DNA from 4 places in the Paenibacillus sp. MT124 genome. Region 1 is predicted to be linked to each of the others. Evidence: riboswitches for the same ligand, from Rfam matches in the RefSeq annotation. Region 1 holds a riboswitch; each other region holds the start of a gene.

Region 1 (7,520 bases):
TATGGCACGGAGAAGCGTGAAGCTGAATGCTCTGGACCAATCGATCACAATTCATGAAGGTGACCTGCGGGAACTGGTGAAACAGACAGGACATGCTGTGTATGACGCGATTACTGTGAATCCGCCATATATGCCGCTGAATGGAAGTGACCTTAAAATGAATACACACCAAGCCATGGCACGTCATGAGTTGGGATGTACATTGGAGGAAGTGATTCAGGCATGCAATCGTCTCGTGCGTAATGGAGGAAAGGTATCCATGGTTCACCGCCCTCAACGGCTCGGAGAGATTATCTCTCTGATGAGGGAGTACAAGCTTGAGCCGAAGCGGATCCGAATGGTACATCCACGTGCTCACCTCGAAGCCAATATGGTGTTAATCGAAGCGCTGAAGGATGGCAAACCCGAAGTGCGCATGCTTCCGCCCCTCATTGTCTACAATGAAGAAGGAACCTACTGTGATGAAATTATGGATATTTATTACGGATCACAACAACCAACGGGTATTACGGAAGGAGGAGTGTAAGTGACTTTGCACATTCAAAAAAGCTATGCGGAAGCCCATGATGGTCGGGGTAAGTTATATTTAGTTGGAACACCGATTGGGAATTTGGATGATATGACATTTCGAGCAATTAAGACATTGCAGAGTTGTGATATCATTGCAGCAGAAGATACAAGGCAAACCCGAAAGCTGCTCACTCATTTTGAGATCACCCCTTCCATGTTATTTAGTTATCATGAACATAATAAGGCCGCAAGTGGCCCTGAACTGATACGCTATATAATAGAAGGAAAAAATTTGGCACTGGTCAGCGATGCTGGTTTGCCAGCCATTTCAGACCCGGGTTCTGATCTGGTACAACTAGCAATTGAGGCAGGAATTCATGTTATTCCGATTCCGGGTGCCAATGCAGCATTGTCTGCTCTAATTGTATCCGGACTACCGACGGAACGCTTCACGTTCGGCGGCTTTTTGCCGCGCGAGAAAAAGGATATGCGCAAAGTGCTGGAGGGTTTTGACGAATCTAACGGTACGTTGTTGTTTTATGAGTCACCGCATCGTATTCGCAAAACGTTGGTCAATCTGGAAGAGATTCTGGGGGATCGTTCGGTTGTGCTGGCTCGTGAGCTGACGAAGCGACATGAGGAATTTGCACGAGGCACGGTTCGCGAGTGCATAGACTGGCTGGAGGAACATCCGCCGCTTGGAGAGTACTGTTTGCTTGTAGAAGGCATTAAGGAACAGGAGCGTAAAGCAGAGCGTGAAGCCTGGTGGCAGCAATTGTCCCTGGAGGACCACGTCAGCCATTATGAAGGCGAAGGACTTCACCGCAAAGATGCGATGAAAAAAACAGCAGCGGACCGAGGATTAACGAAACGTGATGTATATAACGCGCTGATCTAATCCTCTGCATGATCCAAACATACGGTTAAATAGGGGAACATAACCTGAAAAGTTTCTTATTGGAAACCTTAGAGAAATATTAAAAGTCACAGGCGGTGCAAAAATAAATCTTGAATTTTTTCACCGCTTTCCTGGTTATGTCATGCCTGCATTTATGGTTGGTCCGAATAGGGTAATAAAAAAAAGACCTTCCAACGGTGGGGTTCACACCGGGAAGGCAAGTAAGGAATATAAAAAGGTTAGAATTAACAATTCAATAAGTCCATTATACCTGAAATTTCTTATTTTGTCACAGGTGCAGGGATTTCAGAAATACATTCGTTACAAACGATTTTACCTTTGAAGTATGTAACGTTCTCAGCGTTACCACAGAAGATACAAGCTGGCTCGTATTTTTTCAACATGATGCGCTCACCGTCAACATAGATTTCCAGAGCATCTTTTTCACCGATACCCAGTGTACGGCGCAATTCGATTGGAATAACTACCCGTCCCAGTTCGTCTACTTTTCTAACAATACCTGTTGATTTCATCATTATAATCAGTGCTCCTCTCAGCTACTTATCTTTGTCATTATTCGACATTATTTTATGTTTTATGATACTCATCATACCAACGATTCCCAAAACAGTCAACCTTAAAATTAGCTTAAAATTAAGGCTGTTTTGGATAAGATTACGGGTGGCAAGGGGTTAAGAGCGATTTTTCATATTTAAACATCAATGTCAGCTTTGTCGATTTGGAAAACATTAAAAGTACCTTATTCGACAAAATTCGTCATTGTGTGTCGAATAATTGGGCTGGTTAGGGCTAAAAGCGACAAACACAACTCAAAAACAAGGGAGCGAAGCGACATGGAACAGCGTTTAACTGAAGAGAAAGTGTTTAAAGATCCGGTACATAATTATATTCATGTGCAAGATCCGATCATATGGCAGTTGATCAATACCCCCGAGTTTCAGCGCTTACGACGGATCCGTCAGTTGGGAACATCCTATCTCACTTTTCACGGTGCTGAACACAGCCGGTTTTCACACTCATTGGGCGTTTACGAAATTACACGGAAGATTATCTCTCAATTTGAAAGAAGTCACTACTCCGATTGGCCTAAGGAAGAAAAAGCCGTTGCACTCTGCGCTGCTTTATTGCATGACTTGGGTCACGGGCCATTCTCTCACTCCATTGAAGAAGCCTTTGACATGAACCATGAGGACTGGACCTGCCGAATTATCCTTGGGGATACTGAAGTGGGGGCGATCCTGAGACGGGTTGCTCCCGATTTCCCGGAGAAGGTGGCATCTGTTATTCAGAAAACATATGAAAAGCCAATCGTCGTGAATTTGGTCACTAGCCCACTTGATGCAGACCGGATGGACTATTTGCTTCGGGATGCATACTTTACAGGTGTAAACTACGGAACCATCGACCTTGACCGCATCCTGCGAATGCTTCGTCCTTATCACGGTAGAATTGTAGTCAAGGAATCCGGTATGCATGCCGTAGAAGACTATTTGATGTCACGATACCAGATGTACTGGCAGATTTACTTCCATCCGGTGACCCGAAGCTCCGAAATTATCCTGAGACAAATATTTAAGCGTGCAAAAGAGCTGGTGAAGCAGGGGTTCCAATTCCGTTTCATGCTGGAGCCACTGCCGCAGCTGTTTGACGGAGTGCTCACTGTTGATGAATATCTGCAATTGGATGAGGCTCTAATACAGACTACATTCATGCAGTGGCGTAAAGAGAACGATTCTGTTCTGAGTGAGTTATGCGAACGTTTTATGGACCGCAGGCTGTATAAGTATGTAGAGGTTGAACAGATCGATGTGGAAACGATTGAAGAAATTCGAGTTGCCTTTGCCAAAGCCGGTCTTCATCCGGAATATGATCTAGAAATTGATTTTCCGACGGATCTTCCGTATGATGTTTTTCGTCCGGATGAATCGACAGACAAACAGATTCTGCTGCTGGATCGACAGGACAAGTTGCATGAATTGTCCGAGGTTTCGGACATCGTCCGTTCAATCAGTGGAATACATCGTGGTAAGCATCATCTGTACTATCCGCAAAACAAGGTGGACGCCATCATTCACGAGCTGCCTTCTCATATCCGCCCATACTTCTCATGATCATGAAGTGAGCCGTGAAGAGCAAAAAATTTACAAATTAGCTATGACAGAAAGAATTTCTATTTCGAGATATTATCATGATACAGTAATCTGCTTTAATGGAGAGTATATGTAGATCGACATAATTTTGTAATGTACACTTTTTTTGAACAAGTTTAGGTGAGAAGGGCTTCTATATATAGTAGAAATTAAATTTGGTAAATCCACATGTTGTACTCTGAAGAATCAATGAAGATGATAAAATGGGTGCATTTTATAGGATTTTGAATGGGATAGAAAACAGTTATTCGACAGGAAGGGAGAAATACAAATGATGTTATTCGACACACATACACACCTGGATGCACCGCAATTCGACGAGGACCGCGAGGAGATGATTCAACGTGCTGTAGACGCCGGGGTTGGCCGTATGATCAATGTCGGTTTCAACCGGGAGACCATTCCATCCACGATGAAGCTTGCCGAAACGTATGATTTTATATATGCTGCTGTAGGCTGGCATCCTCAGGATGCCATTACGATGCAGGAGGGCGATCTCGAGTGGATTGCGTCTCTGTGCAAACATGAAAAAGTCGTTGCCATAGGCGAGATTGGCCTGGATTATTATTGGGACACTTCACCCAAGGATGTGCAGCATCGTGTATTAAGACAACAGATCGGACTGGCTCGTGAACTTAACATGCCTATTGTCATTCATAATCGCGATGCTCATGAGGATATTGTCAAAATTTTGCGTGAAGAGAAAGCTGGACAAGTCGGGGGTGTCATGCACTCTTTCTCAGGAAGCTGGGAAACGGCAAAACTCTGTCTGGATCTAGGGTTCCATCTATCCTTCGGTGGACCAATTACGTTCAAAAATGCCAAGCAGCCGAAAGAGGTACTGGCGAAGGTACCGATGGACCGATTTTTCATTGAAACCGACTCCCCATATCTTACACCACATCCTTATCGTGGAAAACGAAATGAAACAGCGCATGTACGTCTGGTTGCAGAAGCAGCTGCGGAAATTAAAGGCATTTCGGTAGAGGAAATTGCTGCAATAACGACCAAAAATGCCATGGAACGATTTGGAATTCGTTAAAAAACGAAGCAAATGCGGTGAAAAAGAGAGGTAGACGGAGCGAATTTGCTTTTTGATCCAAATAAATGAAGAATATTACAATATTTTAACCAAATATTTAGAAAAACGTACTTGAACAACGCTTTACAACATGCATCGAAACAGGATATCATCTTTTCAGTGAATTGTTGTGCGGAAAATTGGACAGATGTTCGGGGGATGAACAAAGGGACACTTTCCGATGACACAACAATACTTTTCATGAACCGATCTCGCTGAGTCTCCGTTAACGGAGAGCGGGGGAACCAATAGAGCTTAAACATCAGTGTAAGCAGCTGATGCGCATCGTTCGCTGACCCAAAAGCAGCGGATGCACTTGCGAAGCGCTATTTGATTTCTTCTTTGGGTCTCGGGGTGAATTCAAGGGCATCCGCCATGAGCGGGTGACCGGAGATAGGGCGGCTCTCTTTCGCCCGAACCCGACAGCTAACCTCGCAAGCGGAAAAAGAGAGGCAACCTCGTGCATGAATTTCCGATATTCAAAATCATTCGGAAGCCACGAAAGAGTTCCTCTTACACTCTTTCTTTGGCTTTTTTGTTTTTGAATAAAAGAAACAAGGTCATCATACGGTAAGAATTCAGGTGGTGACATCATGTTGCGAAGAGTGGTTCATGGTGCAGAACCGGTCATTGAGATATCGATCAGTTCTGTAGAAAATTTGGTATAGTCGCGTCAAAGACATCATGCATTAACTTTAGACGGCGAGGCTATGAAGGAGGACGGAGAAGTGGGCACATTCCAACCAGAAGAGACCCATGAGTCACGATCATCCAGTAAGTCTTACGCGTTGCGGTGGAAGCATGAGAACATGCGTCAAATGGCACTGATCGCTATTTTCTCAATCGCGCTTACAATCATGATCTTGTTAGTCGTTTACGGTCAAGCCGGGAAACAAATTTCGCTGGTTATTGATGGCAAAGCTCAAGCGGTAGAGACTCGTACAGGAATGCTTCAAGAAATGCTGGAGGAGCAATCAATCACAGTCAGCCCCCACGATGAGGTATCCATGCCTTTGAACGGGGCAATCGCAGATGGAGACCGCATTGTTATTGAGCGGGCCGTTCCAGTCAACATTACGGCAGACGGAGACACCAAGACTCTGTATACAACCGATTCATCGGTAGAAGATGCAATTCAGAAATCTGGAATTGAAGTTGCCAGTGAGGATAAGGTTTATCCTGCGCTCGCAACACCAATCAAGGCAGATATGAAAATTCGCGTAGTGCGTGTAACAAAGCGTACAGTGGAAGTGGAACAGCCGATTGCGTACAAAGTAATCAAAACGGCTGACCCTAGCTTGTACAAAGGTGACAATCGCGTCATCGTAAACGGCAAAGAAGGTACACTTGTACAGCATATCGAAAAGGTGTTTCAGGATGGAGAGCTAGTCTCCAAAAAGATGGTGGGCAAATCGGTATCGACCAACCGTGTCGATAAAGTTATTGCTGTCGGAACCAAAGCAAAACCTGTTGTGAAGCAGCCGGAGATTCAGACGGTATCGGCCCAAACCTCCACAGCAAAGAAAGCAACGACAACGAACTCGAAGAAAACCGCTGCATCAGGCAGCAAAGTGATTACCGTCTCAGGCACTTCTTTTAAATATTCCAAAGTACTTAAAAATGTATCGATGACCGCTTACTCTTCTGAGGAGCCTGGCATTGGTACAAAAACAGCTTCCGGTACCCGGGTAACTGAAGGACGGACCATTGCGGTCGATCCAAAAGTGATTCCGATCGGCTGGTGGGTGTACATTGAGGGCCTCGGCTTCCGTCGTGCGGAAGATACTGGCGGCGCCATTAAAGGCAACAAAATCGATGTATATTACGACAGTGTAAAGCATGCCCTGAATTTCGGACGTAAGAAAGGCAAGACGGTATATGTGATCGGTCCGGTGAAGCCGGAAGCGAACTAAAATCGTTTTACTTTGAAATGGGAATGCTATAAAATAGTTGCATGAATGAATCATGCGGAATATGCGGCGGTGGAGTCTGAATAGGCTCGCCGCCGTTTGGCAGAGAAGAGGATATTCCTCTTCTTTTTGCGTTAGAAAGGAAGAAATGGAACATGATAAAAGAAGTCATTGTGGTAGAAGGACGCGACGATACCGTCGCCATCCGGCGGGCTGTTGAGGCAGACACCATTGAGACCGGCGGATCAGCCATCAATCAGCGAATCCTGAAGCGAATTGCACTGGCACAGGAGAGACGCGGCGTGATTGTTTTAACGGACCCGGATCATGCCGGTGAGCGCATTCGCAAAATCATTGCAAATAAGGTCCCAGGCTGCAAGCATGCTTTTATTCCGGAAGCGGATGCAACCCGTAAAGGGGATATCGGGGTCGAGAATGCTTCACCTGAGGCAATCCGCCATGCGCTGGAGCGTGTGCATACCTCCTATGAGGGTATGCCGAGCCAGATCGATTGGGAGGACTTGATTGCAGCAGGACTGATTGTGCACCCGCAGGCAGCCGCAAGACGTATGGAGATGGGGAATCTGCTTGGCATCGGTTACTGCAACGGAAAGCAGTTCCACAAGCGGCTGGGTGTATTCCAAATTAGCCGGGAAGAGTTTTCTGCAGCATTATCGCAAATTGAACGTGAAGGATTGTGAGCGTATGAATGGCATGGATGAGACTTTGGAAATTGCAACACCCAAGCGAACGAAAGAGATAATTCAGAGACACGGTTTCTCCTTTAAAAAAAGTCTAGGTCAGAACTTTCTGATTGATCAGAATATATTGAACAAAATTGTAAGTGCAGCGGATCTGGACGAGTCCAAGGGCGCACTCGAAATCGGCCCGGGAATTGGGGCACTTACGGAGAGACTGGCCCGAGCAGCCGGCCCTGTAACGGCTGTGGA
Region 2 (7,520 bases), 1.4 Mb from region 1:
ATGCATGGGGAGGACTTTGGAGGCTTCGGTTATGCATGCATTCATGGCTGAGTGCAAGTAACCCATTACCGCTTCCTCGACGGGGATATCGAGGTAGTGGTTAATCCAGGCGTGAACAGTAGAGAGGCAGCCTACAGACTCGTATTTGGCAAGGGTGTGTTCGAGCTGGCTGAATTCAATCCAGGGGTGGAGAGCCCGGGCCAGCTTGATCAGTCTTTTGCCCATGGCAGCAGCTTGCTCCCTTTGATCAGAAGGAGTCCGCTGAACGTGAACCAACTTGTCAATCAGTGCTGTTCGCCATGTGTCATTATGATCTGTTGCGCTGTAGATACCTTTAATCGCCATTCCCTCAAGTCGAACGATACTGGGATGCAGCTGGCAGCGCATGAAGGATTCCAGATCATCGGCATTTCGGATGCTGCCTTCAGCAATGTGTACATCCATACCAAATGAATGGGTGAAACCTCCGACATGAATGGAGGAATCAAGCAGTTTGACATAATCGAGCAGCTTATTCCCACGGTTCACGGTCTTTCGCCTCCTATGTTCGTAAAATGTTATATTATATAACATTGATATTGGTTTCCGAATGCTTTTATGTTTAAAATCCGAATTATATGATATATATAATCACATAAATATCCGTATTTTGTCAATGGTTTCTTGTTTTTAAGTTTTAATTATATTTAAATGTTATATTTTATTACTTATATTAGTTGTAATCTTAAAATACAATGTTATGTATATGATATGTTTTCTTGTGAAGAGCTACAATTAAAAATGAAGATGTATAAAAGATTTGAAATTTAATGTATGCAGCAGTCAAAAGATCATGACGATAAAAACCGATATTTGGAGGAAAAACACAGGTGCAAAGTAGTTTTAATAAAAGTGCTTTACTTTTATATTGAGATCCTGTATAATCAATTTTGTTGCCGATTATTTACGACATGCGGTCGTGGTGGAATGGCAGACACGCTATCTTGAGGGGGTAGTGGGCGTATGCCCGTGGAGGTTCGAGTCCTCTCGACCGCATCATATTGTACGACAAGAAGAGGTTTTCCGAATATGGAAAACCTCTTTTTTTGCGTTTGGAGAAACATAAAAAAGGCCATTCACACAGAACCGGACTTTCTCTGGCTCCATGTTAATTATGGCCTCTCCATGTTGATCTATTTCAGCAGTTTCTCAATATCAGCTTCAATCTGGTCAGGAGTGGTTTTTGGAGCATAACGCTTCACGACCCGTCCGTTCTGATCAACGAGGAATTTGGTGAAGTTCCACTTGATGGCTTTGGATCCGAGCAATCCCGGTGCCTCTTTTGTCAGGTGCTGGAATAGAGGGTGGGCGCTTGAACCATTAACATCAATTTTCTCAAACATAGGAAAGCTTACACCGTAATTCATCTGGCAAAACTCAGCAATATCGTCGGAAGATCCCGATTCCTGAGCGAATTGGTTGCTTGGGAAACCCAATACTTCAAACTGCCGGTCTTTGAATTTGTTATAGAGTTCCTGTAAGCCTTCAAATTGCGGGGTCAGACCACATTTGCTTGCCGTATTTACAATCAGCAGCACCTTGTTGCGATAATCGGACATCTCGACTTCCTGGCCCCGAAGGGTATTGACTTTGTAGTCATAAACGGACATGATCAGTCGCCTCCATATCGTATAATGGGTTAATAATTCCTATAGTTATATTATATTGCTTACAATTAGATAATGCAAAACTAATTAAATAAATTCCTATGTTTACTTACAGATATCTAAAATTACAACCGTTTTTCATAAGGACGAGAATTAGTGAGATTCACAGAGATGGATGGAGAATGGATTGGTTGTAAGCGATATCATTGATATGTAATGCCTTAAATTCGTCCATTCGGTGATCTGACCGGACTTTACACTAACATGTCGCGGGTGTATGATTCATATCGTAATTTCTAATTCAATTAAACTTAACATGAACAACGAAACAAACGATAATATCGCTCTGGTCAATACATGAAACAGGAACGATGTTTTAATCGCTGAGTTTCCATTCATTCATGGGTGGGAAACGGGGGAACCAATCGGAAAGGCTGTCATTGCAGCTAATCCATGGGGTGAATTTTTCGGTGCAAGCCGGAAATAGGGCGACTCTCGCGCCCGAATCCGTCAGCTAACCTCGTAAGCGTTAAAGGGAGAGGCAACAAGCCGTACGCATATTCATGGCGTTTTCGTCATGGGTTATTCAAGAAGCGTTCGGGAGGCCTTGGTCCCCCACGCTTCTTTTTTGTTGTCTTTTCACGCCAAGGGAGGAACGAATGATGGATAATGAGATGATTCTAGTAACAGCACCGAATGAAGCAGGCCGCAAGTTTATCAAGCTGTTGATGTACAAAAAAATGCCGTTTGCCGTTCTGACCAACAGTGTAGGGGAAGAACGGAAGCTCCGCAGAATCGGAGTGGAGAACGTCATTCGCATGAATACAGCTGAAGCTCAGAAGTGGTTTCTACCGCAGTCGAGCGTAGGCAACGTTTTTATTTTCGAGAACAGTTTGAACCTGACCTGCCGCTATCTGCAGATCTGCCGTTCCTGGACTTCCAAATCACTATGTGTAATTACGGAACAGAGTCACCCCAAAGGCATTTACCGCGGGATGGGAGCTGACCGCATTGTGTATTCTCTTAATGGAGAAGTTGGCTTCTTGCTTAATGGTTAATGTGATAGCTGCCGATTGATCCGGTGTAAGGTGCCTGTTATAATTGAACTTGTGGAAAAACGGAATTCTGAGGAGACTCATGCATGATGGTGGGTCTTCTTTTTTATTTGAGCATTATTGTACATTGCTGATTTAGAGATTGCGTTCATGGCTAACAAGGAGGAATAGGCGTGCCGGATGTACGGGTGTTAAAATGGTTGTTCTTTGATGTAGGAGATACGCTGGTCGACGAATGGGAGCCGGTAGATGATATTATAGGGCAGTTTGTAAAAGAAGCCTGCTTGCTTGGATATCCGGTGAAAATAGAGGAAGTGCGAGAGATATTTGCCTCCTGTTACCGAAATTATGAGCAGTGGCCCATGAGGGTAGCCATTCGAACGCTAATCAGCGATGAACGTCATAGGGAGCAGATCCAGGAGAAGTTGAAGTTCCGGAAGGAGCTGGAGAAGCCCTTCGCTTCTGCTGACGCGGTGTTGAAGGAATTGTCACACCATTATCGAATCGGGATCATCGCCAATCAGAGTCCAGGGACAGCTGAGCGCCTGGAGAGCTACGGTCTGCGGAGGTACGTGGATGTACTGGCTTGCTCGGCAGAAGAAGGCGTATCGAAGCCGGATCCGGAACTCTACGCTGTGGCTTTGAAGCAGGCGGGATGTGAACCCGAGGAAGCAGTGATGATTGGAGATCGGATTGATAACGATATCATTCCTGCCAAGAAGCTGGGGATGCGAACGATTCGGATTTTGCAGGGCTATGGACGATTTCAGCCTGAGCTTGAGGGCCAAGAGCGTGCAGACTGGACCATCGAAGCCTTGGAGCAGCTTGTTCCACTGCTTGTGCCTTCTGAGGGTTAGTGGAAAAAATTTAAAAGTGATGACTTTCGTGTCATTAAATAAAGGACAAGGCAAGTGCACGGCAAGCTAAAAGGCTGATTCCCTTAAGTATAATACTTAAGGGAATCAGCCTTTTTTAATGAATCTCTGGTAAGAGGAAAACTGTTTTACAGCATATTCAGATTAAAACAGCATGATGGTCTGGAAGATCAGATAAACGTTCAGAACCACAATTACGGCAGCGATGATCCAAGAGATGACTTTGAGCCACAGTTTGTTGGCGAATGCGCCCATGCTTTTTTTGTCACTCGTAAACATCACAAGTGGAATAACAGCAAAAGGCAGCTGCAAGGATAGAATCACCTGGCTCAAAATCAGCAATTCTTCCGTTCCGTGTTCGCCGGCGATAGCCGTCACAATAACGGCAGGGATGATCGCAATTAATCGGGTCACGAGCCGGCGGAGCCAAGCCGGAATCCGAATGTTTAGGAAGCCTTCCATGACAATCTGCCCGGACAGTGTACCTGTAAGCGTAGAGTTCTGACCGGAGGCCAGTAGAGCGACACCAAACAGGATACTTGCAATGGTTGTGCCCAGCAGAGGTGTGAGCAAGTGATAAGCATCTGCAATCTCAGCGACCTGTGTCATGCCTGCGCTGTGAAATACAGCGGCTGACACAATGAGTATGGCGGCGTTTATAAACAGGGCAAGGGTCAAAGCGATTGTTGAATCCATAGTGGAGTAACGAATGGCTTCTCTTTTCCCCTGAGTTGTCTGTTCAATCTGCCGGGTCTGCACGATGGACGAATGCAAGTACAGATTGTGCGGCATAACCGTTGCTCCAATGATTCCGATGGCAATATACAGCATCGCAGGATTCTGTAGTATCTCGGCACTTGGTACAAAGCCGGTGAGTACCCCGCCCATGTCCGGTTTGGCCAGAAACAGGTCAATCCCGAAGCAGAGGGCGATGGTTGCCATCAACACGATGACCAGTGTTTCCAGAGCGCGGAAGCCTTTATTTTGCAGCAAAAGGATAATCAGAACATCCACAGCCGTAATAATGACGCCGTATAACATCGGGATGTTGAACAGAAGCTTCAGTGCGATGGCTGAACCGATGACCTCAGCTAGATCTGTGGCGGCAATAGCTAATTCACACAACACCCAGAGCATAATGACAACCGGCATACTGAACCGTTCGCGGCAAGCTTGGGCCAGATCCCGTCCAGTTACAATACCAAGCTTGCCTGCAAGTGACTGTAATACGACAGCCATCAGGTTTGAGATTAAAATTACGGATAATAGCGTGTAACCGAACTGGGAACCTCCGGCAATATCTGTTGCCCAGTTACCCGGGTCCATATAGCCGACAGCGACCAGATAACCTGGCCCGACAAAGGCGAGGAATTTTTTCCACCAAGCGGCGTTCTTCGGAACCTTCATGGAGCTGTGTGCTTCCCCAAGGGAGGGAGCCATACCTGCTGCGGCTAATTGCTCAGCTGAAGGAGAATTGAATGGATTTTTTTTACTCATACATGTTCACCTGACTTTTTAATAATAATCGTATTGATCATCCTTATGATGAGAACTGAGCCATTCACTTTTATATGTCTGAAAATATATGTCGTTACTTACATTGTACTCATTCAATAATTTTTGTCTAGTGCAACTTTTATGTAGATGGACAAAATGAGTGGAGGGGATCAGGCCCTTAGTGTATTACCCAAATTCAGAAAATTTACCTTAATATCATAAATAGTGTTATGTGGATGGAGGGCTGATGCATGAAAATGACAAAGATGCAAAAGCTGATTTAGTAACCCAAATCCGTTTCAAAATAAGTCAGAAGTTTAAATTGAATTGTAGGCAGCAAAAATATTGATGTAAAAGGAGAGATTCTAATGGAAGCTTTATATACAGCAACTGCGACAGTCAAAGGTGGACGTACAGGTTCGGTAACTTCATCGGATGGAGTCCTTAAACATGATCTGAAAATGCCAAAAGAGCTGGGTGGATCCGGCGGTGAAGGTACGAACCCTGAGCAGCTCTTTGCAGCAGGATACGGTGCATGTTACGAAAGTGCTCTTGCCAACGTGGCACGTAAAGCCGGCGTTAAACTGGAAGATGTGACTGTAACGAGTAATGTATCCATTGGAAAAGACCCTGCGGATGACGGATTCCAGTTGTCGGTCCGGCTGGATGTGAGCATGCCGGGTGTGGATCATAGTCAGGCCGAGGATCTGGCTCGCAAAGCTCATGATTTTTGCCCTTATTCCAAAGCGACTCGCGGTAATATTGATGTCGTACTGAACGTGGTATAAACCGAATCTCGCTGGAGTAAAGGGAGAGATAAATGAAGCAGGCTATCCTGGATACCTGTTGTTTGGTACAAGCCCTGCTGGCTAACGGCAGGGTTTTGTATTTAAAATCATAAGACATGCAGGAGATTGCAGGTTTAATCGCGTACTCTTTTACATAATTATACTCTTGCTTCATGCCAGGCATCTGAAAAAGGGGGAATGCAAATGAGTATTGAAGAGATGATTGAGCGAAGGTTTGTATGTACGAAATGCCGGGGAACGGATTGCAACATCAAGGAAGTATCCATGTCCGGGGCTGGTCTTAGCAAAATGTTCGACATTCAGCATAATCACTATTTGTTCGTAGCCTGTTCCTCATGTGGTTATGTGGAAGTATTCGACCCCGATGTACTAAAAGGCAAAAAGCAGGGTCAGGTAGGCACGATATTGGATATTCTGTTCGGTGGATAGTGTGGCATAACTTGGTGGGTATGGAATCAATTCAAAATAAGCTGGGAGGTTCGTGCTCCCTGAGTTGACATCGAACTAAAATTTCTTTAATATGACTTAGTACTGAGAAGTGTCATGCAGGGAATATGCAGGAAACAAATTTGAATTGACAGGTGATATCCATGTCTTATAGACCAAGTATTGCAGAATTGCAAGTAGCTAGTAAAAACGAAAAAGACGGATTGTATGAATTTACAATGAAGCTGGTAGATGGCACGCAATGCCGTGTATTCTACTCCAAATCTCCTGAATGGAAGATGACAGCGATCAGCCGTCTGCAGAAGACGCCTTGTCCCGTATGCCGCAAAGATTTCATTTGCAAATGCATGGACCAGTGGGCAGGAGATCTGCATCAACAAATGATTGAAGATCAGTGGATGGAAAAGGCAATTGCTGAGTAATTGCCCAAACAGATACGAGCGTAGGCTTTAGAGCCTGCGCTCTTTTTCTATTCTATTCCTTTGAGTCGTATAAATTTTGGGGATAGCCGAACGTGAAGGTGAAAAGTGGGTAAGTTAATCTAACAGCATAAATGAGGAGGCTTCAATTATGACATCAATTCGAGCGGATGAGCATGAGGGACACCCAATTGTACTCGTGGACGGGGTTTGTCACTTTTGCCAAGGATTAACCAAATGGATTATCAAACGTGATCCGGAAGGGAAATATCATTTTGCATCGCTCCAATCCGATGTAGCCAAGGACTTGCTGAAGAAAGGAAATCTGTCAACAGACAGCATGGATACGTTTGTACTTATTGAAAAGGGCCGTTATTATACACGCTCGACAGCTGCACTGCGGCTGGCCAAAGGTCTGAAATTTCCCTATCCATTATTATACGTCTTTATTATTGTGCCCAAATTTATTCGAAATGCCGTATATAACTGGGTAGCCCGTAATCGTTACCGGTGGTTTGGCAAGGACGAAGCGTGTATGCTGCCGACACCTGAGATCAAGAATCGGTTTTTGTAAATCGTACTAGAGCACGCATGCACCACAAACATGATTAATAAAGGAAACATTTGGGTAATGAATACGGATCACATCTATTTTGGGAGGACAAACAGTTGAAGAAGTGGACGACATTCATTATCGGGGCATTATTAGCAGTAAGCCTGACAGCATGCGGTGACGATGCGGATAACAGTACTGCAACGCCGCCGGCTGGCA
Region 3 (7,520 bases), 2.6 Mb from region 1:
GTATATCCACATGGAATTTCATCAACGACTCGCAGCCAGATCTGTTGATCGCTGGACGCGTGAGCTGTATCGCTGCTGACAATCGCATAACCATCCATACCTGATCTTCTGAAGAAAGGGTATGGATGCGGCGCATGAATCGTTTCTGCCAGCGTTCGTCCATGCGCAGATTCCAAGGTTACTTTTTCAACTAAAGCTGTAGTAACATGAGGTGATATTCTGGCCTGAGCAGCTTCGACCTGCACGGCTGTACGGTTAAATTTGGGACTTGTCATATCATCTGAATGTGTATTGATTCTCAAAATGGAAAGAACCTCCTTTGGGACAGAACTTGTTTAAGAAAGTGTAGCGTGAAAGCTGGGGTGTGACAAGTACTCGCCTCGCGGGTAACATGAAACTGTGAGCTTATGCCCATAATAGGGGTAAGAACGGAGGAGCAGATATGAGCAGCCGATGCGAATTATGCGGTAGAGAGCCTGTGGAAACAACAGTTCATCATCTCACGCCCAAGGAACTGGGCGGTACTTTCATGCCTACAGCTGATCTATGTATCCCGTGTCATAAACAAATCCATTCGCTATTTACCAACCAGGATCTCATAAGGCTCCATTTAACAGAACTTCAGGCACTACGAGAGAATGAACGAATGGCCCCTTTTGTTCGCTGGATTCGCAAACAGCCACCTTCCACCATTCCCCGGACACGCAAATCCAATCATGTTCGCAGATCCTAATTAAAACGATACCTCCTACTATAAAACAAAAAGAACAGCCACAAGGTGAGCTTGCGCATGGCAGGGTTCATTCTGCCTTACCTTGTGGCTGTTCTCTATATACTCTTCAGGCTGGCAAATCTCATCTTTACCTTCGCCTCATGATTCGTCCGCCGCCTACCCTTGTTTTGGGCTTCTTATAAGAGCTCTTTGGTGAATTGAACAATCCACCGCTCTTGTTACGTTCGACGGTACCGGTGCTCGGTTCCTTTTTACGGCTAAATAATCCTCCGCCTGAACCTACACTAGTATCGGTGTCTCCTCCCCGCCGGGTAATGGATCCTTTTCGGTCAACCGTGATGGGTGGAGCTGCTTTTTTGTCATTGCTTGTTGGTGCACGATAAGTACCTTGATTCGGTTTGTACGTATCACGATCGGTGTACCCTCTGTACTTTCCGTATCCGCTGCCGCCAAAGGAATCAAACAAATTGCCAATGAGCGTTGCGGTCAAATACCCCTGTAAAAAGGAAGAATCATAATTCTGACGTACATATTCCTTGGAATCCACCTCAATTAAGGTATCTTCCTTCTTGTTCGGGTCCTGCTGCAAATGATAATACTGGTCCTGATACACCAGGAACATCCGCTCTTCATTTTCCGCCGAGATCTGATCAGGTTTACGCTGTTCGGATAACTCCTGAGCAACTTCCGGAACAGTACGGTCGGCAGCCCGATACACGTAGGATGTCGTATTGCCACTGCCACTTACAGACTCAAGCGGATAAGTGTCCTGAACGGAAGGCATCCCGCACGCGGACAACAGGGACATGACAAGGCTGAGGACCAGCATTAATTTTAATCCAAGTGCCATGCGCTTTTTCATTGGAACCTCTCCTAGCTCGAACGAATCACTTTGATATCCGCAGGAAGAATGGACTCACCTTCATACAGAGTAAATCTTCTGTCTTGCCATTCCACACGCAGAAGCATGTTATCATCAGACTGATACTGCCAAACCAATTGCTCTCCAGCCTGACCATAAGGTGTCCTGCCAGCAGTGGTAACCATTCCTCCATATTCTTCCTCCAGATGATACGCGCGTCCGTCCAGATCAAGTAAGGTTGGTACTTCGTCTGGTGCGTCAAGACGCCCATCAATTGGCGTATAGAGGGAATAACGTGTCAATTCTCTTTCTTCTACATGCAGATGTCTAAACGTTGTACCGTCCTGCAGTGTTAGTACCACCGCTCTTCGGGCACGATGCTGCACCCGCCCCACGACTTCATACGTAACGAGCGAGACCTCACAGATATCTCCAGGCTCAAGGTCCAGCATGGTTTTCTCTGCTCGTGGTGGTTCGGGTTTGGCTAGTATTCCTTTAATCCGTTTCCATACACTCATACCCATTACTCCCGTTCGTTATCTTATAAACAAGCTGCAATAATTAATGCGCCCACGATGTGCAAGGCACCGGAGAACAAGCCATATCCGGTCTTCCCTTGCTGGATTCCTGTGTCCAAATCAAGATTGGCCCATGTGCGAATCATAAAGTGCACAACGCTCTCCAGAATAAGCAGGATGACAAATGAAACAACTGATACAAGCAGCGCTTCACCCAGATGACCCGCTGTCGAAATCGAAGTTGCAAGCACATACCCTTGAGCAAAGAGCTTCATGACCATCCGTGTCGTAACCGCCATGTTCCCTGCCTTAACTTCCGCAAAATCCTTATACTTCGTAAATAATGAATCCACATACATCAATACAAAAAGCAAAACCGAGCCAGATAATGTCCAGACCAGCATCGCCAAAATGTTCAAATCCATTTACACAGCCCCCACTTATCAACATGAACCGCATTTAAAAGCGAAGGAGAAACGCTGTCTCTCCTCCGCTAGTGAACCCTGCCTAAGATGCAAGGTTTAGTTCTTATTTTCGTACTGCTTCATGAGTGCCGCCAGTTCATCCTCAACGGCCTGATCCTTGCCAAGTTTCTCGAACTCTTCATCCAGTGATTTTCCTTTGGAAGACATTTCGTTGCTCGCTTCAGCCTGTGCTTCCATTTGCATCATTTTTTCTTCCATACGTTTCATGCCAGCACTAGCTGTGTCGGAACTAAATCCGTTCAGCGCTTTGTTGATTTCGGTTTGTGCTTTTGCTGCATTGTAACGCGCTACCAACGTTTCACGCTTGTTTTTCATTTGTGTCAATTGCTTGCGCATTTCATCCAGCTTGCCGCGCAAATTGTCTGCCGAAGCCTTGTTTTGATCATAGCTTGTTTTATATTCTGCCATTTTTACTTCAGCAGCTTTTTTCTCTTCCAGAGCCCGGCGCGCCAGATCCATGTTCTGTGCACGTGCTGCGGTATGAGCTTGCTCCTCACGTTTCTTCACCAATGCTTCCTGTTCCTCGAACAGCTGCTTGAATTTTTTCTCAATCGCGATTTGTTGAGCAACAGCCTTCTCTGCATCTTCCAGATCTTCCTGCATATCACGGATATATTGATCCGTCATTTTGATTGGATCTTCTGCCTTGTCAATAATGGCATTAATGTTAGACATCGTTAAATCACGCAAACGTTTGAAAATGGACATTATGGTATTCCTCCTAGTCGATATTACATCCTTGTATATAATCATACATACGTGGTAACTTTCATCCCGTTTCAATTTTACCAAAAAAAATCATAAAACACGATTCCGGGTCAACCAAAATCTACTATTTTATATCATTCACCAGGGTTAAATGGTCGCCCAGCAGCTTCTCCGCAGTCTGTACGATCTCATCGATCTGTACACGTGTAATGGCATCAAAATGAATGCCCATAATAACGGTTACGGTCACCTTGAGGGAATTTGCGGCCTTACGTGCAAGGCGCTCACATAATTCCTGTTCCTTATGCCCCGGAATATGGACTGCCGTTCCCACCACGCGTTCTCTTTCGGGATAAAAGGTCGCCACAGCCCCTATATGAGCTTTCCCACCCGTGATCAAAAATATCTTATCCTCTCCAGCTTCAATGACCTGCAAACGAACCGATTTCAAATCATACGTACTCATCCTAGTCCACCCATCCTTTGTGTGTATATGTAATGGTGGAATTATGAGCTTATCGACTGAATTGGACAATGAAACTTCTCACATTTATGCATAATGGACCATCACCGCGGGCATACCAAAGAGAACGCAATTTGACAAAGGAGGCTGTATCATGCGTATTCGCCTCATCGCATTCTCCATGTTGATCCTTATGTTTATGAGTGGAAGCTATTCACCTGGACAACTGCTGGCCAAACCCGTTCCAGAGAGCATGCCTGCTGCAAAGCCGGATCTATCTGAGGATGAACAACTGACACTCGGTCAGCTAAGGCAGAAATATGCCGATACGTTCAAGACCAATGGACCTTCAACCAGACAGGTAGCACTGACTTTTGATGATGTGCCTGATCCGCGCTTCACTCCGCAGGTATTGGATATTTTAAAGAAATATAATGTAAAAGCGACTTTTTTTATTGTCGGCAACCGGGCTGAGAAACATCCCGACCTCGTCAGACGGATCGTTAGGGAAGGTCACATTGTTGGGAACCACAGTTACAATCACCCTGAATTCAGTAAGCTGTCTTTGAATGCTTTTCGCAAACAAATTCTACATACCGGCGACATTATTCGTAAACTGACCGGGTATACACCTAAAATGATTCGTCCTCCATACGGGGACATTAATGAGAAACAGCTACAATGGGCCGCAAGACAGCAATACAGCATCGTCAACTGGAATGTGGATTCGCTCGATTGGAAAGGCCTCAGCAAAGAGCAAGTGAAGCAGAACGTTCTATCTGCAGTCAAGCCAGGCTCCATCATTCTTCAACACGCGGGCGGAGGCGTGGGCTCCAATCTGTCCGGTACCATTGGAGCACTTCCGGAGATTATAGATGAACTTCGATGCAGGGGCTTTAATCTGGTGACTTTGGACGAAATGCTGCAATTGCCAAAAAGCAAATAATACTCGGCTTCGTAAACCAAACACACAAGTTATAGAACTACCAATCTTGCGCGTTTTAATAAAGAAAAAGGGTACCCTTATTTCACGTTAATCGTGTCATAAAGGCACCCTTTTATTGGCGCTGATACTTATTTCAAGATATAAAGTTCAACATCCTGAAAACCAAATGTGCTCACAGACTTCTGGCTTCCAGGAATGAAAATATCAATCCGTTTCCCTTTGATCGCCCCGCCGATATCCCGGGCAGTAGCCACAAATGCCTGCTTAGGCAGCCCCGGATGGGAGTGACCTGTAACAAGAACCTTCGTACCCAGTGGGATCACACTAGGGTCTACTGCAATCGTGCCGAGTTCAAGTGGATTACCGAAGTAATCAACAGGACCCCATCCACCATTTTCGGAAGCGGCTGCAGAGTACGCTGTTGCTTTCACATCAATGGATTTACTGTAATCAAACGTTTTGCCCCAGGCCTGAACGACTTTATCATCAGCATTCACATCAAGGCTAGCTGTCGTAATCGTCTTAGCACCCGTCGAGCTTTTCGCTGCTGGAGCAGCTGAGGCCGTGTTTGCTTTTCCAGGAATCGTAATTTTCAAACCACCATAAATGTTGTAAGGTGAAATATCACTGTTTGCTTTAACCAGAGTGTTCAGTCCAACTCCATATTGTTTCGATAAGGTATAGAAGGTATCCCCCTCTTTGGCCACGTGAACAGAATCAGCGTGAGCTGGAACGGCCTGAATGAGCATTGCTGCTGTCAGCAGGGCTGTTGCTGTTTTGGCTATAGTTCTCTTCTTAATCATGGTCTTCCTCCCTCATTGTGCCTGCGAAGTTAGTTGTCGGATTCGGATGGAGGAAACCACCCTATAGGTCTCTGTTACATTCGTCTTGCGTTATGTACCCCTAATTCACCCCAAGCAGCGTGCGTTACAATCTTCCCCTCCACGGTCTGCATCATTACATCCTCCACACTTCCTCCTCAGGAAGTTTCGGCAGGAACAATATATCACAATTTTGTAACCAGGGTCCGTAGTAAATGTTACCAACTGTCTATAACAACACATTATGATGCTTAAAAAATAAGGATTTTTCTTAAAAAAGAGCGATCAAGCAGCTCTGGAACAATGACAGAAACGTTACTTTTACGACACTGGATCCTTATCCATGCACAAAAAAACAACCCTGCTAACGTGACGTGAGCAAGGTTGTTTAATTTCGTTTTTTTGTTCATTCTATTTAATCCGGTTCACTGACTGGATCATGCTCAAAGGCTATGACAAAACTTTACCGAGAAAGTCACGCGTACGTGGATGCTTAGGTTGACCAAATACTTCATCTGGTGTTCCCTCCTCCACAATTACACCGCCATCCATAAAGATGATGCGATCACCGACTTCACGGGCAAAGCCCATCTCGTGGGTAACAATAACCATCGTCATGCCGCCTTCAGCCAGGCGCTTCATAACGTCGAGTACTTCACCAACCATTTCAGGGTCAAGTGCAGACGTCGGCTCGTCAAACAGCATCACATGCGGCTGCATCGCAAGCGCTCTGGCAATGGCAATCCGCTGCTTCTGCCCACCAGACAGCTGACTTGGATAAGCATCTTTTTTATCCAATAGCCCCACGGTTTTGAGCAAGTCTGCGGCGATCTGCTTGGCTTCCTGTGCAGACTGCTTTTTGACTTTGATCGGGGCAATGGTAATGTTTTGCTCCACGGTTTTATGCGGAAACAGATTAAAGTGCTGGAACACCATCCCCATTTTCTCCCGCGTTGCATTAATGTTGTGTTTGGGATCCGTGATCGATACGCCTTCGAAATTAATTTCACCTGAAGTAGGCTGCTCCAACAGGTTAAGACAGCGAAGGAAGGTACTTTTGCCTGATCCTGAAGGACCAATCACGACAACGACCTCGCCCTTGCCAATTGAGACATCTATGCCTTTAAGTACTTCATTTTTGTCGTAGGATTTGTGTAATTGTCTAACGTCTATCACTTGCACTCAACTTCCTTTCCAGTCGACCCAGCAGCTTGGACAAAATGAATGTCAATACAAAGTATATGGCTGCTGCAATAAGGAACGGATTCATTCCTTGGTACGTAATGTTTTTGACTACACTTGCCTGATACATGATATCAACCATACCAATGACCGAGATAATGGAAGATTCCTTGATGATGGTTACGAATTCATTACCGATGGCAGGCAGTACAGCTTTGAAGGCCTGAGGCAAAATAATAAATCTCATGGCCGCGGCTCTACCCATCCCAAGCGAACGGGCTGCTTCCAGTTGACCACGGTCAACGCCTTGAATCCCTGCACGGAAGATCTCTGCCAGGTAAGCACCACTATTGATGGAAAGTGTTAAAATACCCGCCTGAAGAGGCGAGAACGTAATACCAAATGTCAAGGCAAGACCATAATAAATAATCATCAATTGAACCAGCATCGGCGTACCGCGTATGACTTCTACATATGCCGTACCAATCCACCGCAAAATTGCTGTATCATGCATTCGGAATAAACAAATGATCAAACCGATGATTACCCCGAAGATTACCCCAAGTGCTGACAATAGGAGGGTATAACCAACCCCCGTAGCATAGAAGCTTTTGTATTGCCAAAATACTTCAAAAATATTTGGCGATTTGACCTCACGGTCTGCCATCAATTGACTGGCTTCGGTTACCATCTGATCAATTTTATTTTCACTTTTCAATCGTTCAAGCGTACCATTAACGGCATTCAGCAATTCCGTATTGCCTTTGCGAATACCGATCGCTGCTGCTACCTGCTCTTCGTC
Region 4 (7,520 bases), 2.1 Mb from region 1:
CCTGTGTAATGTATCTCACTGTCGTCATCGTTAACGTAGACCACCTCGGTAACCGTGGTATCCTCTCCAGCAATGGATGGTTCAGCAGCCAGTTCATCTGCTACATTGGAATTGCTCGCTGGATCAGCAGTCGTTCTATCATTGCCTGTGGAATCCTGAATTGCTATAGTCAGGTCCTGCGAACCCTCTAATTGTTCCTTGCCTCCATTTCGCTTCCAATCTCCGGTATAGCGCATGCCTGTATCATCGTCATTCACCGTCGATGTTCCGCTCAGTGCCTTGACTTTCAGCATTCGTGAAGCATGAGGCTCCAATAAACCACTGCTAAATCCCTCGTTAAAGTTACCCAGTTCGGAATGGCTCCACAGGTCACGGACCGATGCAGGTCCTTCCAGACCGATATCGCTCCAATTGACCTTGACCTCAGCACTCCGGTTGCCCAGATTAAACAGAGCCACACTGTACGTTCCATCTCCGTTATTGGCGTACCATACCTGCTGCTGGGTATCCATCGATACCGGATGAGCCGGACGTCCAGCCTGATTGACAGCGATCACTTCATCATTGGTCAGAAGTTCAAGTCCATAGCTATCCAGCCTGGTCATGTCATTCCCTGTATACAACGGTGCAGACGAGATCGCCCAGAATGTCATGGCTGTCTTCCGTTCATCCTTCGTGAGCCCATCCATGGAACCGTTGCCCACGTTTAGCGAGTCAAAATCATTCCACCCGCCAGGGCCTGCATCACGCCACCAAAGCGCAGCGATTGGAAACAATCGTGCAATGTTAGCCCACTGCGTTAAACCCACATTGCTGTCGTATGCTTCGACATCCCAGTCAATACGCCAGCCATTGGCGTGTTTTTTCCAGAAATCCACGTAGTTATGGTCCAGTGCCCATGAAAGCTCGAACCAGATATTATGCCTTGCCAAAGCCTTGGACCAGGCCTCCACATCTCCTCGTGCATCCCTGCTCAGATTGTTAATGCCTGATCCTGGAGTCACGCTGTCGAATTTGACAAAGTTAATGCCCCACTCGCCCAGTAGATCTGCGATGGAATCGATGTATTTCTGAGCACATGGATTCGAAAAATCAATCTTGTAGGTATACGCATTCCAAGCATCCATCACGGTAAGCGGCTGATATGCAATATCCTGCATTCGGCAAGCTCCGCCTGTTCCGTAAATCTCGAGGTTTTTATTGTATGCATCAATGGACAATCCGGGAATCAGATAGATCCCGATCTTCTGACCATTGTTATGAACATAGTCGATAACCTCCTGGAATCCGTTCGGATACAACTCTTTGTTAGGAATCGGTCTTCCGTATTCATCATTATCTCCGTTCCATCCTGCATCAATATTGATATATTCATAGCCATGAGCCTGTAACTTCTCGCGCATGGCATCCGATTGCTTCTTGATGCTCTCCGCTGATGTCCATTTTACGGAAGGGTCATACACCTGCATACTGTAACTGCTCCAGCCCATGTACGGTTTCTCAGCCAATGTTTTCTCCGCCGCTGCTTCAACCACACGACCTTTGGTCCCTGTAAAACCAAACTGAACTGCTGCAAAGATGAACACCAGAAAAACCATCGCCATCCGTTTACCCATTCGCTTCAAATCATCCCTACCCCCTCTGAAATAATGAATTTAAATCCATAATGATAGCGCTTTCCTTACGAGAAAAGAATAGTGGATGCGCGATTTCCAGAATAGGTACACTTCGCCTTTTAGCGTACATTTCACCTTGAAAGCAGGGGCATAGCAGGCTAGAACAGGCATTTCTCCAAATAGCACTGGATCTATACCTTAAAGAAAGTTGGAGTGGCTGCCCTAGGGGATTAACCGATGCCGCAAATGAAGCAATATGGACTAGCGCAAGTTGATGTCATCTATTCGAAAAATGTTCTGACGTACAGTATTTATCAACGCAAAAAACCACCAGTATAAACTATACCGATGGTCTTATAATCAAAAGATACGATCAGACAACAGCAATTCGAAGTTAAAGAGCATATCAAGGTGGCTTCTCTTGCCTCGTATCGGTGCGACCGAGCTGAATACCTTGAACGAGCTACTCCAGCTGTTTATTTATCAATGCACTATTGGTTTCTTTGAGTCTTTTTGGTCAAAAGGTTAAGCAAATAATCTTTTAAATCCACGATTCGTAAATACTCAGGCTTTTGGTCTGTTCCGCTGATAATCAAGGGGACAAGCGATTCCTGTTTACGAATTGATCCGTGGCCTCCTCCGTCCTTGTGCGTTGGTGAATTGCCACTGGTAAATTCATAGCCCGGTTTGGCCGTGACAACCAAAAATTCACCTTGGTGTGAACGGAGCGAGCTTGACAAGCGTTTCAGGACATCCGGATACTCATCGTATTTCAATGTATGTTTAACCTTGTTTGTGCTTAAGTCCAGTACCTCTTCATCCTGTTCAACCGTCCATGATTGGTTGTATGAATCGGTCAGGTTACCTCCTGATTTAAATCTGAGCTGTTTGCCTGTGGATCCCTGAACTGCGTAATTCCACTCGTTCTCTTTCCAGGAAATAAAGTCAATGCGTGGATCATCCTTTAGCAGGTTTGCTATATCTCTAAGGGAACGGTCCACCTTCAATGAATATATATAGGCCATCGTTTCATTGACGGCAAGGATGAGTTCAGTCTCCTTCGATACAGCATCACCCGGACGCATAATTTTGGCATCTCCCAGCAAAGAGGGCAGATCAATGACCGGATTCTGATCTTCAGGCAGAATACGAGTCATTCCGCTGTCACCCGCAATGATAAGGATGGCATCTTGCAAAGCTTTTTCCGGAGAACCGAATGTTTGCAACACGGATTGAAGCTGCTGATCTAACTCCTTGACTCCACGAAGTCCCGTAGGGCCTTTCTTATGTAACTCCCGGTCTAAATCCGGTAAATAGACAAACAAAAAATCCGGTAATTTATTGGATTGAATTAAATATTTTAAGGCTTCAATCGCAAATTCATTATGAATCCCCATTCGCTTCGTGAGACCATCCGGCAAGTCTTTAATCCCTTGAAACGGATTAGACAAGGCACCCAGGGACATTAAGTCCGGCCCTTTCACATCAATCTCTTTGGGTAAAGAAGCAGCTGCTTGAATCCATTGAGGTATCGACAGCTTTTGAGCGGACATCCCTCTGTATATCAGGCCGTTGATTGAACCCGATTTTAATCCTTGCCGGGCAAGATCCTCATAGATCGTAGGTAAATTCCTGTTCAAATGACTCCCGTTTAAATGGATTAGAGCATCGGTCACTACCGGGTGCACTCCTTGTTTGAGCACTTCCGTCGGGCCGGTTCCGTACATGATCATTTTTTTGTTGTCCGCAGAATACCAAGTCAGACCCGGCACACGGTGAAGGTCCGAATATGCACCGGTAAGCAAGGAGCTGTCGATCGTGACGGACATCGTGGGAAAAGAACTGACCAGATTTTTATAATATTGCCCGTTCTTGATCAGAAATTGTAAGGCAGGAAGCTCCTGCTTGTCGATTCCTTGGTCGATCGCCTGATACATTAAAGAGTCCACCATCAGGAAAATGACTTTTTTCGCATTGTTACCATTAGCGGAATTTATCCGCATCAAATCCTGTTCTTTAGGTTTCGAGCTCTGACATCCGATAAGCATGGCCAATAACAAAATCCAAGGCAATTTCCGAATCCCTTTTTTCCTCATAGACAATTCACCCCATTTATGTACATTTTGTCTTGAAAATCCTGGGGTTATTCGAGGTGCTTTTTGCCAAGAGGCAATGGGACCTGAAGAAATGCCTATTGTTCAACAATATCCTTTTTCAGCCGGCGCTCCAAACAGAAGCTCGACTTGCATACAGCTATTTTGTTTTTCTCATTTGATGAACTGCAGCATCTCTAATGTAACTAAAAAAAACAAAAAGGTCCCCAATCTGCCAGAAAAAGCAGATCAGAAACCTCATGTATGAATTGATGCGGTCGAGAGGACTCGAACCTCCACGGGGGGTTAGCCCACACGGACCTGAACCGTGCGCGTCTGCCAATTCCGCCACGACCGCATATGGTATATCTCCGAGATAATCTATCGCGGCGACAAGAAATAATATATCATGTGAAATTCAATGTGTCAACAATTAAATGATTTGGTATAAAACTACGATAACCGAAAGTTATAAAATCTGGTCGAGACCTGACTTTCCCTGATGAGAATGAACCGTGCTCTCCTCTGATACTCCAATTTACTTATTTGTCCAATTTCTGTGCTGATGAAACACAAATTACGTTTTTGTCATCATAAATAAACATGGAGAACTACTATTTTTCACAAAAAGTCTTGAATTCCGTTAACATTGCAGAAGGAAGAAAGGTTTGACAATTACGCATTTATGCAATATAGTTTCAAAAGGTTACAAAAACTTAATTATTCATTTGCCGAGTTTCATGTTTGAAAACGGGGGAACCATTTTGGGTGAATTATTCTTATACATAGGAAATATAGGGAACCTTCTACCGAACCCTTAGCTAACTCCGTAGGCATCGAAGGGAGAACATTGATTTTGAAAAAACTGATCATTTCTATTTTTGGCGCAGCCGTTCTATTCACATCTGGTGCAGCAAGCACTGAGGCAAGCAGTATCAACACCGTCGTTAACAACATGACTGGAATTCCTTACAAGTGGGGCGGCACGACGCTGGCCGGGTTTGATTGCTCTGGATTTATGAGATATCTCTTCCAAAAATATAGCATTGATTTGCCACGTACTTCACAGCAGCAGGCTAAGGCGGGTACTCCGGTATCCAAAGCCAATATCCGCACAGGTGATCTGGTATTCTTCAACACTTCAGGCAGCGGCATTTCGCATACAGGCGTATACATCGGGGGCGGACAATTCGCTCATGCTTCCAGCAGCAAAGGTGTCAGCATTACCAAATTATCAAATCCGTATTTCAACACTCGCTACGTTACCGCACGCCGGGTGACTGGACAATTTATGTATAATAAGATGCTTGGAAAAATATAAGTTGGACAAGAAACAGGCTCTGGATCATTCCAGAGCCTGTTTTGCTCTCTAGTTATTCAGCACACTTGCAGGAGAAACCTTAGTGCAATGCCTTTTGCACACGCATTGCGCCTTGAGACAGCGCGTGACCGCCGCCTACTGCTCCGGCTACCGCAACCGTCTCCATAATCTCCTGATCGGTTGCGCCCTTCGCACGTGCCTCTTCTACGTGGTAAAACGTACATACTTCGTTATTGGCAAACAATCCGATGCCGAGGGCAATCAGCTGCTTGGTTTTGGCATCAATGGCACCTGACTGAAAGCATTCACCCGTAAATTCGTGATACGCTTTGACTACGCCAGGCAATACATCGCTTAATTCTCCAATCTGATCCTTGTAGGCATGTACCTTATCATTCATCAATGTCATGGCTACCCGCACATCCTCTCGGCTGATAAGTTTACGAATTCTCGCTGTACCTATCTTCTCTCCCGAGTGGCGGAATTATGCCAAAGCATCCATGGTAATTCCATGCATCCGTCTCCAGAGCGGCTCTATTCATCAGCCGGGCTTTGGCGCGGTTCGCTAAAGAGCTGATAACGATAGCTGCGGTCCAGCTTGACCACACGTCTGTTCTGGCGACGGATAAGCACCTGTTCCCCATCCCATGCAACGATAATCCCTGTTACATCATTGGACTCCAAACCATCCCGTACCACTCTTACTTTTTCACCCGATAAGCGCAGTGCATCCAATTCTGCATCACTAATCATGTCTATGGCTCCTATGTTCCAAAATAATTTACAAAAAGAGACCTAAATGAAGAGTCATTTAGGTCTCACGTGACTGTATTGGACTGTTATGTCATTCGAAAAATGTCCCGACTGAAAGTTACCGCTGCGCGTGCTCTTTGCTGTCGTTCTTCTCGAACCAAAAATCAAGCACTTTGGCGGACATCACACGTTCTTCAAGGTACTCCACTTGATGTGGTGTAAATTGTTCTTTCCAAGCGAAGGACAACTCTTCACACAAGCCTACAATGGTCAGCAACTCTGACCAGGCAACATAGCGTTTGTACCAGAAAAATTGAGGATGTTCAATCATATAGGGATAAAGGTCATCAAATTCCGTATGTTTACAATCCAGGGCACGTTCAAAATGAACTTTCGACTCCGCCAGCTTTTCAATAAAAAATTGTTCTGATGCCGGTTGGTTCCCCATGGTGTTGCCTCCTCTCCCTAACATAACCCCATTATAAATGAAATCCGCGGTCATGCAAAGGCATTGTTCAAAAAATAGGCTTTTTCCTTTAAACTGTCACATTTAATTATCGTCGAATTGCACGGTTCCATCATTCAATGAACGAATGCGCACCAAGGCTTCCACGGGAATGCCCTGCTCACGGATCGTACGTGCACCGGCCTGAAAACATTTCTCAACCACGACACCGAATCCGACGAGCTCCGCCCCTGAACGTTCAATGATTTTAATGACACCGCGAGCTGCATCTCCGTTGGCGATAATATCGTCTATAAACAAAATACGGTCGTTTTCATGAATATATTCGCGGGATACCATAATATCGGTTACGATCCCTTTGGTAAAGGAAGGTACGCGTTCACAGTAGGCATCGGGATCTGCCAGAAGTGTCTTTTTTCGACGGGCAAATACGAGCGGCACCCCAAGTTCATGTGCTGCGGCAAAAGCAACCGGAATCCCTGAAGACTCCACCGTTATGACCCGTGTCACTCCACTTTCACGAAAGCGAGCGGCAAACTCGCGGCCCATCTCCATTGTCAATGCAGGATCAATCTGATGATTCAATAATCCGTCCAGCTTCAGCACCTGATCCGAGATGACTACGCCTTCTTGTAATATTCGTTGTTTTAATACTTCCATCATTCGACCTCCCAAGCCTATCCTATGAGGTAAAAGTATCATAGATGAGGCTGTCAGTTCAAGCGAAATCGGCTTTCCTCCATCATTGACCGATTCTGGGGACGAAAGCTTCTTACAATTGTCATGAGTTACCAGGGTCAAGCATACCTTGTACCATGGTACCCGCATGTCCAAACTATTATGGGGCCTGAGAGGGGAAACGCATGAAACAGGCATTCCGGGTGCTGCAGATCGCATTTACATACATCGGAACGGTTGTAGGGGCAGGCTTCGCGACAGGGCAGGAAATATTGCAGTTTTTTACCCAGTATGGCAAATGGGCCACCATCACCATTGGCTTATCGACCATACTATTTGTCTGGCTGGGCACCAAAATGATGCTCATCGCCCATGATACCGGCTCCCGCTCTTACGAGGACCTGAACAAGCACCTATTCGGCCAAAAGGCTGGAAAGTGGATTACCTGGATAACGCTTCTGATACTTATTGGTGTAAACAGTGTAATGCTCGCCGGAGCAGGCTCTGTCTTCGTGGAGCATCTTGGACTGAATTACCAGACTGGTTTGATTATTACGATAGTGGGAACGTACCTGCTTCTTGGACGAGGCATC

Evidence for each region. A riboswitch is a leader RNA that binds a small molecule or an ion and turns the genes downstream of it on or off. The one in region 1 is predicted to bind cyclic di-AMP.
Region 2: linked by a shared signal. The riboswitch ahead of AC3RCI_RS06580 (hypothetical protein) and the one ahead of AC3RCI_RS00150 (resuscitation-promoting factor) in region 1 are both predicted to bind cyclic di-AMP.
Region 3: linked by a shared signal. The riboswitch ahead of AC3RCI_RS17610 (3D domain-containing protein) and the one ahead of AC3RCI_RS00150 (resuscitation-promoting factor) in region 1 are both predicted to bind cyclic di-AMP.
Region 4: linked by a shared signal. The riboswitch ahead of AC3RCI_RS10245 (NlpC/P60 family protein) and the one ahead of AC3RCI_RS00150 (resuscitation-promoting factor) in region 1 are both predicted to bind cyclic di-AMP.

The regions. Positions count from the first base shown of each region.
Region 1 is NZ_CM179500.1:27,422-34,941, forward strand. Features, by position in the region: gene AC3RCI_RS00125 (tRNA1(Val) (adenine(37)-N6)-methyltransferase) at 1-526, shown strand, start outside; gene rsmI (16S rRNA (cytidine(1402)-2'-O)-methyltransferase) at 527-1,408, shown strand; gene AC3RCI_RS00135 (AbrB/MazE/SpoVT family DNA-binding domain-containing protein) at 1,690-1,944, opposite strand; gene AC3RCI_RS00140 (HD domain-containing protein) at 2,263-3,540, shown strand; gene AC3RCI_RS00145 (TatD family hydrolase) at 3,851-4,621, shown strand; cyclic di-AMP (ydaO/yuaA leader) riboswitch at 4,864-5,117, shown strand; gene AC3RCI_RS00150 (resuscitation-promoting factor) at 5,389-6,573, shown strand; gene rnmV (ribonuclease M5) at 6,726-7,271, shown strand; gene rsmA (16S rRNA (adenine(1518)-N(6)/adenine(1519)-N(6))-dimethyltransferase RsmA) at 7,276-7,520, shown strand, end outside.
Region 2 is NZ_CM179500.1:1,431,531-1,439,050, forward strand. Features, by position in the region: gene AC3RCI_RS06565 (urease accessory protein UreF) at 1-528, opposite strand, end outside; tRNA gene AC3RCI_RS06570 (tRNA-Leu) at 953-1,035, shown strand; gene AC3RCI_RS06575 (glutathione peroxidase) at 1,173-1,649, opposite strand; cyclic di-AMP (ydaO/yuaA leader) riboswitch at 2,018-2,190, shown strand; gene AC3RCI_RS06580 (hypothetical protein) at 2,306-2,704, shown strand; gene AC3RCI_RS06585 (HAD family hydrolase) at 2,875-3,558, shown strand; gene AC3RCI_RS06590 (Nramp family divalent metal transporter) at 3,721-5,016, opposite strand; gene AC3RCI_RS06595 (organic hydroperoxide resistance protein) at 5,442-5,861, shown strand; gene AC3RCI_RS06600 (zinc ribbon domain-containing protein) at 6,066-6,311, shown strand; gene AC3RCI_RS06605 (hypothetical protein) at 6,473-6,751, shown strand; gene AC3RCI_RS06610 (thiol-disulfide oxidoreductase DCC family protein) at 6,900-7,322, shown strand; gene AC3RCI_RS06615 (DUF6612 family protein) at 7,418-7,520, shown strand, end outside.
Region 3 is NZ_CM179500.1:3,914,987-3,922,506, forward strand. Features, by position in the region: gene AC3RCI_RS17570 (molybdopterin molybdotransferase MoeA) at 1-275, opposite strand, end outside; gene hlpB (HNH nuclease-like protein HlpB) at 443-733, shown strand; gene AC3RCI_RS17580 (DUF4247 domain-containing protein) at 861-1,595, opposite strand; gene AC3RCI_RS17585 (DUF4178 domain-containing protein) at 1,607-2,113, opposite strand; gene AC3RCI_RS17590 (DUF350 domain-containing protein) at 2,137-2,538, opposite strand; gene AC3RCI_RS17595 (PspA/IM30 family protein) at 2,635-3,306, opposite strand; gene lpdD (prenylated flavin chaperone LpdD) at 3,431-3,772, opposite strand; gene AC3RCI_RS17605 (polysaccharide deacetylase family protein) at 3,924-4,715, shown strand; gene AC3RCI_RS17610 (3D domain-containing protein) at 4,844-5,518, opposite strand; cyclic di-AMP (ydaO/yuaA leader) riboswitch at 5,521-5,720, opposite strand; gene AC3RCI_RS17615 (amino acid ABC transporter ATP-binding protein) at 5,987-6,712, opposite strand; gene AC3RCI_RS17620 (ABC transporter substrate-binding protein/permease) at 6,699-7,520, opposite strand, start outside.
Region 4 is NZ_CM179500.1:2,168,039-2,175,558, reverse strand. Features, by position in the region: gene AC3RCI_RS10260 (X2-like carbohydrate binding domain-containing protein) at 1-1,616, opposite strand, end outside; gene AC3RCI_RS10255 (alkaline phosphatase family protein) at 2,108-3,712, opposite strand; tRNA gene AC3RCI_RS10250 (tRNA-Leu) at 3,983-4,067, opposite strand; cyclic di-AMP (ydaO/yuaA leader) riboswitch at 4,429-4,560, shown strand; gene AC3RCI_RS10245 (NlpC/P60 family protein) at 4,566-5,030, shown strand; gene AC3RCI_RS10240 (carboxymuconolactone decarboxylase family protein) at 5,110-5,439, opposite strand; gene AC3RCI_RS10235 (hypothetical protein) at 5,565-5,783, opposite strand; gene AC3RCI_RS10230 (hypothetical protein) at 5,902-6,231, opposite strand; gene AC3RCI_RS10225 (xanthine phosphoribosyltransferase) at 6,334-6,909, opposite strand; gene AC3RCI_RS10220 (YkvI family membrane protein) at 7,113-7,520, shown strand, end outside.